DNA from 3 places in the Kluyvera intermedia genome. Region 1 is predicted to be linked to each of the others. Evidence: predicted binding sites of a transcription regulator. Region 1 holds the regulator's gene; each other region holds the start of a gene.
What was found. The regulator sigma-54, encoded in region 1, starts transcription at its own class of promoters, with help from an activator protein. The targets are predictions, from matches to a motif close to GTTGGCACANNTTTCGCTNT.
Positions count from the first base shown of each region.

Region 2: a site for sigma-54 is predicted at 2,393-2,412, ahead of U0026_RS09450 (branched-chain amino acid ABC transporter substrate-binding protein). Genes of this name have one in related genera too.
Region 3: a site for sigma-54 is predicted at 2,122-2,141, ahead of glnA (glutamate--ammonia ligase). Genes of this name have one in related genera too.

Region 1 is NZ_CP139986.1:588,706-591,991, forward strand. Features, by position in the region: gene rapZ (RNase adapter RapZ) at 1-243, opposite strand, end outside; gene ptsN (PTS IIA-like nitrogen regulatory protein PtsN) at 277-765, opposite strand; gene hpf (ribosome hibernation promoting factor) at 822-1,109, opposite strand; gene rpoN (RNA polymerase factor sigma-54) at 1,132-2,565, opposite strand; gene lptB (LPS export ABC transporter ATP-binding protein) at 2,610-3,286, opposite strand, start outside.
Region 2 is NZ_CP139986.1:1,962,611-1,965,896, reverse strand. Features, by position in the region: gene livM (high-affinity branched-chain amino acid ABC transporter permease LivM) at 1-18, opposite strand, end outside; gene U0026_RS09455 (ABC transporter permease subunit) at 28-942, opposite strand; gene U0026_RS09450 (branched-chain amino acid ABC transporter substrate-binding protein) at 1,009-2,130, opposite strand; gene U0026_RS09445 (HAD family hydrolase) at 2,710-3,286, shown strand, end outside.
Region 3 is NZ_CP139986.1:4,662,866-4,666,151, reverse strand. Features, by position in the region: gene glnL (nitrogen regulation protein NR(II)) at 1-417, opposite strand, end outside; gene glnA (glutamate--ammonia ligase) at 624-2,033, opposite strand; gene typA (ribosome-dependent GTPase TypA) at 2,413-3,286, shown strand, end outside.

The DNA.
Region 1 (3,286 bases):
CTGAGGGGAGAAGTTTTCCGGCAGGCTTTCCATTGCCCGTTCAAAAATTTCCGGCGTCTCCGGCATGTTACGTACGTCAATACTGACTGCCGCAGAAATTTCGCGATCAGCCAGCGTTTTCGCCAGCTCCGGCAGCAACACGACCGGTAGGTTATCGACGCAGTAAAACCCCATATCTTCCAGCGCACGCAGGGCAACAGATTTTCCCGAGCCAGAGCGGCCGCTGACGATCATCAGTACCATGTACCGTTTCTCCTCAGTACGATGTGATGTCCATTACGCATCATCGTGAGTTTCTGTATCGGTGATGATTTGATACAGTTCTTCGTCACTCTGCGCAGAACGCAGACGACGGCAAATAGTTTTGTCCGCCAGACGTTTCGCCACCAGGGAAAGCGTATGCAGGTGGGTTTTGGTCTGGTCTGCAGGCACCAGAAGCGCAAACAGTAAATCAACAGGCTGATTGTCGATAGCATCGAAGGCAATCGGTGTTTCCAGTTGCACGAAAACGCCTACCGCGCGCGTCGTATCCTCTTCCAGTTTACCGTGTGGAATCGCGATGCCATTGCCAATGCCGGTACTGCCCATTTTTTCACGGGTCAGAATGGCTTCAAACACCACCTGCGGAGGCAGACTTAACTGTTTGGCCGCCAGCTCGCTAATGATTTCCAGCGCACGTTTTTTACTCTGACAGTGCACAGCACTGCGGGTACATTCCTGGTTAAGGACATTGCTCAGTTGTAGAGCTGAATCAGTATTTGTCATAATTTCACCTAAGCACCGCCCAATCTGCAGAGCACATCGGGCGGTCGCTCGGACAATCAATGTTGTTTTAGTTTATCTTTATGCTTGTTTAACTGTCTCGACAGTTTGTCGATCAAGCCGTCGATGGCGGCGTACATATCTTTGCCTTCTGCGCTAGCATGAAGTTCGCCCCCGTTAACATGCAATGTTGCATCCGAGATGTGCGTCAATTTCTCCACTTTTAACACAATGTAGACCTGATTGATCCTCTCGAAATACTGTTCGAGTTTAACGAATTTCGTATTGACGAATTCGCGCATCGCTTCGGTAATTTCGACGTTGTGTCCAGTGATGTTGAGCTGCATAGTGTCTTCCTTATCAGTAGAGTCAGACCAGCTGTTTACGCTGGTTCGACGGCGGGATGGATAAAGACTCTCGGTACTTTGCAACCGTACGCCGGGCCACCATGATACCCTGATTGGAGAGTAGGGTGGTCAGTTTACTGTCGCTCAGTGGTTTTGCGGGATTCTCCGCAGCAATTAACTTCTTCACCAACGCACGGATGGCCGTGGACGAGGCTTCGCCGCCGCCTTCGGTACTGACGTGGCTGGAGAAGAAATACTTAAGCTCAAAAATGCCCCGTGGGCTATGCAAATACTTCTGCGTGGTAACACGCGAAATCGTGGACTCGTGCATCTCGACGGTCTGGGCGATATCGGCCAGCACCATCGGTTTCATGTGTTCTTCGCCAAGATCGAAAAAGGCCTGCTGCTGCTCAACAATGCAGCGGCTTACGCGCAACAGCGTGTCATTACGGCTCTCAAGGCTTTTAATCAGCCACTTAGCATCCTGCAGATTACTGCGGATGAACTGGCTGTCAGCGTCGTTGCGGGCATTGTTGCACATCCCCGCATAATGCTGGTTTATCTGCAGGCGCGGGATGCTGTCGGAATTAAGCTCAACCATCCAATGACCGTTCACTTTGCGCACCAGCACATCAGGGATCACATATTCCGGCTCGCCGGTCTGGATCGATTGCCCAGGACGTGGATCGAGTGATTGAATCAGATCGACTGCTTCTTTGAGCACATCTTCTTTTAAGCGCGTAACGCGCATAAGTGAACGAAAGTCGTGGTTGGCGAGAAGATCGAGATGATCGCTGATGATTAAGCGCGCTTCAGTAATGCGTGGCGTATCAGGTGAGAACTGAGAAAGTTGGATCAGCAGACAGTCGCGGAGATCTTTGGCGGCGACGCCGACCGGATCGAATCGTTGGATCCGTTTAAGCACGGCCTCTACTTCATCGAGACCAATCTCGTCATCGCCAATGCCTTCATGGATATCTTCCACCGTAACGGTGAGATAGCCGGTATCGTCTACCGCATCGACTATCGAAGTGGCAATCGCCCGGTCAGTATCGGTAAACGGCGTCAGCTCGACCTGCCACATCAGGTAATCCTGCAGTGACTGAGTGGTTTCGCCCTGGTAAACCGGCAGTTCGTCGTCTTGGTAATCGACCCCGTTGCCCGATGGCGTGCCGGCAGTGTAGATTTCATCCCAACTGGCGTCGAGCGGTAGTTCTTCCGGCATGTCCGGCTTTTCCAGTGCATCTACGCTGTCGAGCGTTTCGGTATCGACGGGTTCCTGGGTTTCTACTTCCTCGTGAAGATCGGTTTGCTCGAGCAGGGGGTTACTCTCCAGCGCCTGCTGGAGTTCCTGCTGAAGTTCCAACGTAGACAACTGCAACAGACGGATTGCCTGCTGCAACTGCGGCGTCATGGCAAGCTGTTGGCTGAGCCTTAATTGCAAACCTTGCTTCATATTCAGAGCGAATCTCTCCCACTTACGTCGTTAACCATACCCTATCAGAGTCTGAAGTCTTCCCCAAGATACACGCGTTTAACATGTTCGTCTTGTAGGATCTCCTGAGGGGTACCGTGGGCAATCAGATGCCCCTGGCTGACGATATAGGCGCGTTCACAGACGGCTAACGTTTCACGCACGTTGTGGTCAGTAATCAGCACGCCGAGACCGCTGTCACGCAGATGTTCGATAATGCGTTTGATGTCGATAACCGAGATTGGGTCAACCCCTGCAAACGGTTCATCCAGCAGGATAAATTTCGGGTTTGCCGCCAACGCGCGTGCGATTTCTACACGACGTCGTTCACCACCGGAAAGCGCCTGACCCAAGCTGTCGCGCAGGTGTTCGATGTGGAACTCTTCCATCAACTCTTTGGCGCGGTCTTCACGCTGCTCGTTGCTGAGATCGTCGCGGATCTGCAGCACCGCCATCAGGTTGTCATACACGCTCAGGCGACGGAAGATGGATGCTTCCTGCGGCAGATAGCCAATCCCGCGACGGGCACGAGCATGCAGCGGCAGCAGGCTGATATCTTCGTCATCAATGATGATATTACCCGCATCACGCGAAACGATCCCAACCACCATGTAGAAGGTAGTGGTTTTACCCGCACCGTTTGGCCCAAGCAGACCGACAATCTCACCGGAATTCACGGTCAGACTGACATCTTCCACCACGC
Region 2 (3,286 bases), 1.4 Mb from region 1:
AGCCGTTATGTGTGTCATGTTCAGCTCCTACACTTTGGCGACTATCGGGCGGCCCAGCAGCCCTTGTGGACGGAAAATCAGGATCACCACCAGCAGCCCAAAAGAGAACACATCTTTATAGTCGGAATTCACCATTCCGGAAAACTGTGCTTCCGCAATACCCAAAAGCAGGCCACCAAGCATGGCCCCCGGCAGCGAGCCGATCCCGCCGAGTACCGCCGCGGTAAAGGCTTTAATCCCGATAATAAACCCGGCGTAGAAATCAAAAGTCCCGTAATTCATGGTAATCAAAACGCCTGCTAAACCGGCCATCGCCGCACCGATCATAAACACCAGCGAGATAACCCGGTCAGTATTGATCCCCAGAATTGACGCCATTTTTCGATCCTGTTGCACCGCACGACACATCCGCCCCAGGCGCGTGTGACCAATTATCCAGGTCAGCAGTAGCATCCCAGCAAACGAGGCCAGCAGGATAAAGATTTTGGTATACGTAATCTGCACAAACCCCTCGCCAATATGCAGGCGCAGTACGCCATCAAGCATCGTCGGAACCCCCTGCTGGCGAGGCCCCTGACTGATTTGCGCGTAGTTCTGCAAGATCAATGACATGCCGATGGCGGAGATAAGCGGAGCCAGGCGCGTTGAGTTGCGCAGCGGCTTATAGGCGATGCGTTCAATCGTCCAGCCATAAACGCCGGTGACCACAATGGTGAAGACGAGGGTGCCAAGGATCAGCAGGGGAAATGAGTGCAGGCCAAAGAAGGAAAGGAGCGCCAGGCCGATGGCGCAGAGGTAAGCGGAGATCATATACACTTCGCCATGAGCGAAGTTAATCATACCAATAATGCCGTACACCATGGTGTAACCAATGGCTATCAATCCGTAGACAGAACCCAGCGTCAAGCCGTTGACTAACTGTTGCAGAAAGAATGTTTCCATCATCGCGCGCTCTTGTTACAAGCTATTTTATTTAGCGCCGGTGCGTCACCACACCGGCGCTGAGCATTACTCGACTTCTTTGTATTTGCCTTTGTCATCCCACTGATAAACAACGTAGTCCGACACTTTCAAATCGCCTTTGCTGTCCCAGGCTTTTTTGCCCATCACCGTTTCAACCGGATTGGCTTTCAGCCAGGCGCTGGCTTTGGCCGAGTCTGTGCCGCCCGTGGCTTTAAACGCTGCCGCTATGGCCTGAATAGAGGCGTAGGAGTAGAGGGTGTAGCCTTCCGGCTCAAACTTGTTGGTACGGAACTTGTCGATAACAGACTTACCATCGGCAATCAAACGCGGGTCCTTACCAAATGTCATGTAGATACCGTTGGTATACTGCGGGCCACCGGCTGCCGTCACCATTTCTTCATTAACGATACAGTCGCCAGAGAAGAATTTGGCCTGTACGCCCTGTTCACGCATTTGACGCACCAGTGGGCCGGCTTCCGGGTGGCAGCCACCGAAGAACACCACATCCGGTTTCTGTGCACCAATTTTGGTCACCAGTGCGTTAAAGTCTTTCTCACCACGCGACAGCCCTTCATACATCACATCTTTGACCCCACGCTTGGCTAGCGCCGCGCGGGTAGCATCTGCTAATCCCTGGCCGTAAGTATCTTTATCGTGAATGATCACCACCCGCTTAGCTTTTAGCTTATCGATGATGAAATCACTGGCAACACCGCCCTGCTGGTCATCACGCCCGCACATGCGGAACATATCGTTCATACCACGTTCGGTAATCAGCGGGTTCGTTGAGCCTGGGGTAATCGCGAGGATCCCGGCGTCGTTATAAACTTCTGACGCTGGCATCGTTGAGGAGGAGCAGAAGTGACCGACAACGGCCTGGACTTTATCCTGGTCGACCAAGCGGTTAGCCACCGACACGGCCTGTTTCGGTTCACAGGCATCGTCGCCCTGCACTAATTTAATTTTTTCGCCGTTTATCCCCCCAGCGGCATTAATATCTTCAGCAGCCTGAGTCGCCCCATGCCAGTACTGATCGCCATAGGTTGCATTAGGCCCGGTAAAAGGTCCGGCAACACCAATAACGATATCCGCCTGGGCGGAGAACGCCGTCACCAGACAACCTGCCAACACAAGAGAAAGCGGACTTCTAATCAATTTCAGCGACATTATTATCTACCTTAGCAAAGAGGTTTATGCATATACACAAAGTCATTCGAGTTGGATCAAGGCGGCAAGGGAGCGACCCCCCAGGAGCGTATATAAGTACGTGACTGGGGTGAGTGAGCGCAGCCAACGCCGAGGCAACTTGAAGGGCGAAGTGTAAAGCGGTGTGAAGCCGAACGACTGCCACGTTCACCAAACAAACGACACCCTGACAATATCCTGCTGATAACGGCGAGGTTTCCTTACGCTTTTCAGGCCAAATCATTAAGCAAAATGGTTGCCAACTTTGCGCAACCTTGCTCAGATTTCGACAATTTTGAGTATAGAGCGCCGTTTTCAGGCTTCCGGCACCATGAAGTGAAATTACGGAGGGGATCACATCTGGTTAACAATAAAGTACATAAATAATGCAATAGTCACGCTTTGCGCATTTTTGCAGTAAATTGTGGCGGTTATGGTAGCTGATGGTGCATTGCAGGATTAATTGCGTGCAACGAGACCGGACGAAAGGCTTTCAAAGATACCCCAGCCCCCTCACTAATGTTAAAGTACGGTTTTAATGACGCTGGCGAGAGACATGTTATGACGGGTAGTGACCAGGATAAAAAGATCCTTTCTGTTTTTGACTTTGACGGTACATTAACCCGCCACGATAGTTTCATTCCCTTTTTAAGATTTGCGTTTGGCCGCCGCCGGTTCAGTCAGAAAATGCTGCGACTCGCCATTCCCTCCCTGCAGTGCTTTCGTCGTAAGTTAACCCGCGACGAATTAAAGGAAGTTTTAATCACTACCTTCCTTGCTGGGACCGAAGAAAAATGGCTACAAGCGCGTGCAGAAGCTTATTGTCAAAAGTACTGGAACAAGTTGATGCGCCCCGCCGGTCTGCTGGCGGTTGCGGCAGAATTATCCTCCGCAGCTGAGGTCACCTTATGTTCTGCTTCTCCGATGCTGGTACTTGCCCCTTTTGCTCAAAGACTGGGAGTGAAATTGATTGGCACCCAGCTTGAAAGCAAAGATGGCGTGCTAACCGGACGTATTATTGGTCATAACTGCCGCTGTATTCAGAAAATTAAGCGACTGGAAGAGGTTTATGGCCCACTCGGGCAGTATCATATTCGCGCCTGGGGCGACACGCGGGGAGATTATGAGATGCTGGCTA
Region 3 (3,286 bases), 660 kb from region 1:
ATGGGCTAGCCCACGTACCAGATCGCGTGCAGCGATTTGCTGAGCGTGCTGTAGCTGCTCCTGGCTCAGGCGGCGTTGGTTATCCATCGGCGCCATTTCCAGCAGGATAAATCCATCAGGCAGGCGCTGAGCGGTAAGCGAGAGAATATGTGAACGACTGTCGATGACTAACGTCACTTCGTTATCAGTAAACCCCTGACCGGTTTGCAGACTTTCCTGCATCAAGCCAATGTTTAGCGAAAAATAGCTCAGCAGTTCAGGTAACGGTGTGCCGAAAAGTTTACGCGCGCTCTGCGCCAGCAGCTGTTGTGCGGCCGGGTTGGCGTAATGAACGGCGAGGTCGTCATCGACTAATAAAATGCTGTTGATTAACGAATTGAGGATCTGCCCAGCATCGGGCAGTGCGCCTGTTGCCATTTAGCAGTCTCCTGAAAAGGCTTGCACTGTTTTAGTGCATTATAGCTTTTTACGGTTAAAAAGCGCGAAAGTTCAGGTTGTTGGTGGAGAAAAAAGCCCATCCTGAGATGGGCTGAAAGCTTCCACGGCAACTCAACTCCAGGGTGTTGCGTCAAGGTGGGTTCACCATGACGCGACGTTAGCTGGATGGGACAACTCAAAAACGATTAAACGCTGTAGTACAGTTCAAACTCTACAGGGTGTGGCGTCATGCGTACGCGGTCGTTTTCTTCGATACGCAGACCGATGTAAGCGTCGATAGCTTCATCAGTGAATACGCCGCCAGCTGTCAGGAATTCACGGTCTGCGTCCAGCGCGTTCAGTGCTTCTTCCAGAGAGCCTGCAACCTGTGGGATCTCTTTTGCTTCTTCTGGAGGCAGATCGTACAGGTTTTTGTCCATTGCTTCGCCTGGGTGGATTTTGTTCTTGATACCATCAAGACCGGCCATCAGCAGTGCTGCAAAGCACAGATACGGGTTAGCTGCTGGATCCGGGAAGCGCACTTCGATACGACGTGCTTTCGGAGACGCAACCACTGGGATACGGATAGAGGCAGAACGGTTACGGGCAGAGTAAGCCAGCATAACCGGTGCTTCGTAACCCGGGACCAGACGCTTGTAGGAGTTGGTGGTTGGGTTCGCCAGGGCGTTGATCGCTTTAGCGTGTTTGATAACACCACCGATGTAGAACAGCGCCTGCTCGGACAGACCTGCATACTTGTCACCGGAGAACAGGTTTACGCCGTTCTTGGACAGAGACATGTGGCAGTGCATACCGGAACCGTTATCGCCAAACATTGGTTTTGGCATGAAGGTCGCGGTTTTGCCGAAACGGTGTGCAACGTTGTGAACCACATATTTGTAGATCTGAATTTCGTCCGCTTTTTTGGTCATGGTGTTAAAGCGGGTCGCGATTTCGTTCTGGCCAGCGGTTGCCACTTCGTGGTGGTGCGCTTCAACAACCAGGCCCATCTCTTCCATGATAAGACACATGGTAGAACGGATGTCCTGGGAAGAATCGACCGGAGGAACCGGGAAGTAACCGCCTTTCACGCCTGGACGGTGACCTTTGTTACCACCTTCGTATTTGGTGGAAGAGTTCCATGCGCCTTCGATATCATCGATAGCCACGTGAGAACCGGAAATAGATGCGCCGAAACGAATGTCATCAAACAGGAAGAATTCTGGCTCTGGCCCGAACAGAACGGTGTCCGCGATGCCGGTAGAACGCAGGTATTCTTCAGCGCGTTTCGCGATGGAGCGTGGGTCACGGTCGTAGCCCTGCAGCGTACCTGGTTCCAGGATGTCGCAACGAATAATCAGGGTAGACTCTTCAAAGAACGGGTCGATGAGAGCGGTAGATGCGTCTGGCATCAGCACCATGTCGGATTCGTTAATGCCTTTCCAGCCGCCAATTGAGGAGCCGTCAAACATTTTGCCTTCTTCAAAGAATTCGGCATTTACCTGATGAGCAGGGATCGTGACGTGCTGTTCTTTACCTTTGGTATCGGTGAAGCGCAAATCGACAAACTTCACTTCGTGCTCATTCAGCATCGTCAAAACGTGTTCAGCGGACATACTTAACATCTCCCGGATTTATCATTGTCGTCGTGGTAACGAGGTCTTCTATCACTGCATAAAGTGGCGTTGTTGCCCTAAAAAATATAAAGCGAAATCTGTGCCAACTTTTAAATTACCCCCAAAAGGCGTTATCATGCGCACCATAGTGCAAAAGGGATGCACCACGATAGCTTCTTTGCACCATTATAGTGCTTACCTGTGATTGTTGAGCACCATATTGGTGCAAATTGTGATTAGGTGCCCTTTTTATGCTCCGTGAAAGCGATCACAAAGAAACTCTGCAATACTTGTTTGCGGAGGATCTCTGTGATCCTGTTTTGTAGTGCGATTAATCCGTGTACAATAACGCGCTATTTCTAATGCCCGAGGCAAAGTTGTGATCGAAAATTTGCGTAACATCGCCATCATCGCGCACGTTGACCATGGTAAGACTACCCTGGTTGATAAGCTGCTCCAGCAATCCGGTACGTTTGATGCGCGTGCTGAAACACAAGAGCGTGTGATGGACTCCAACGATTTGGAGAAAGAGCGTGGGATTACCATCCTCGCGAAAAACACCGCAATCAAATGGAATGATTACCGTATCAACATCGTTGATACCCCAGGCCACGCAGACTTCGGTGGTGAAGTTGAGCGCGTCATGTCCATGGTAGACTCCGTGCTGCTGGTTGTTGATGCAATGGATGGCCCGATGCCGCAGACGCGCTTCGTGACCAAAAAAGCATTTGCTCACGGCTTGAAGCCAATTGTTGTTATCAACAAAGTTGACCGTCCAGGCGCACGTCCTGATTGGGTTGTTGACCAGGTATTTGACCTGTTCGTTAACCTCGACGCGACCGACGAACAGCTGGACTTCCCTATCATTTACGCATCTGCGCTGAATGGTATTGCTGGCGTTGATCACGCAGATATGGCGGAAGATATGACTCCGCTATACCAGGCGATTATCGACCATGTACCAGCTCCAGACGTAGACCTGGATGGCCCGCTGCAGATGCAAATCTCCCAGCTGGACTACAACAACTACGTTGGTGTTATCGGTATCGGCCGTATCAAACGCGGTAAAGTGAAACCAAACCAGCAGATCACTATCATTGATAGCGAAGGCAAAACCCGTAACGGTAAAGTCGGTAAAGTCCTGACCCACCTGGGTCTGGAACGTATCGATAGCGACCTGGCGGAAGCTGGCGATATCATCGCGATCACTGGTCTGGGTGAGTTGAACATCTCTGACACCATCTGCGACCCGC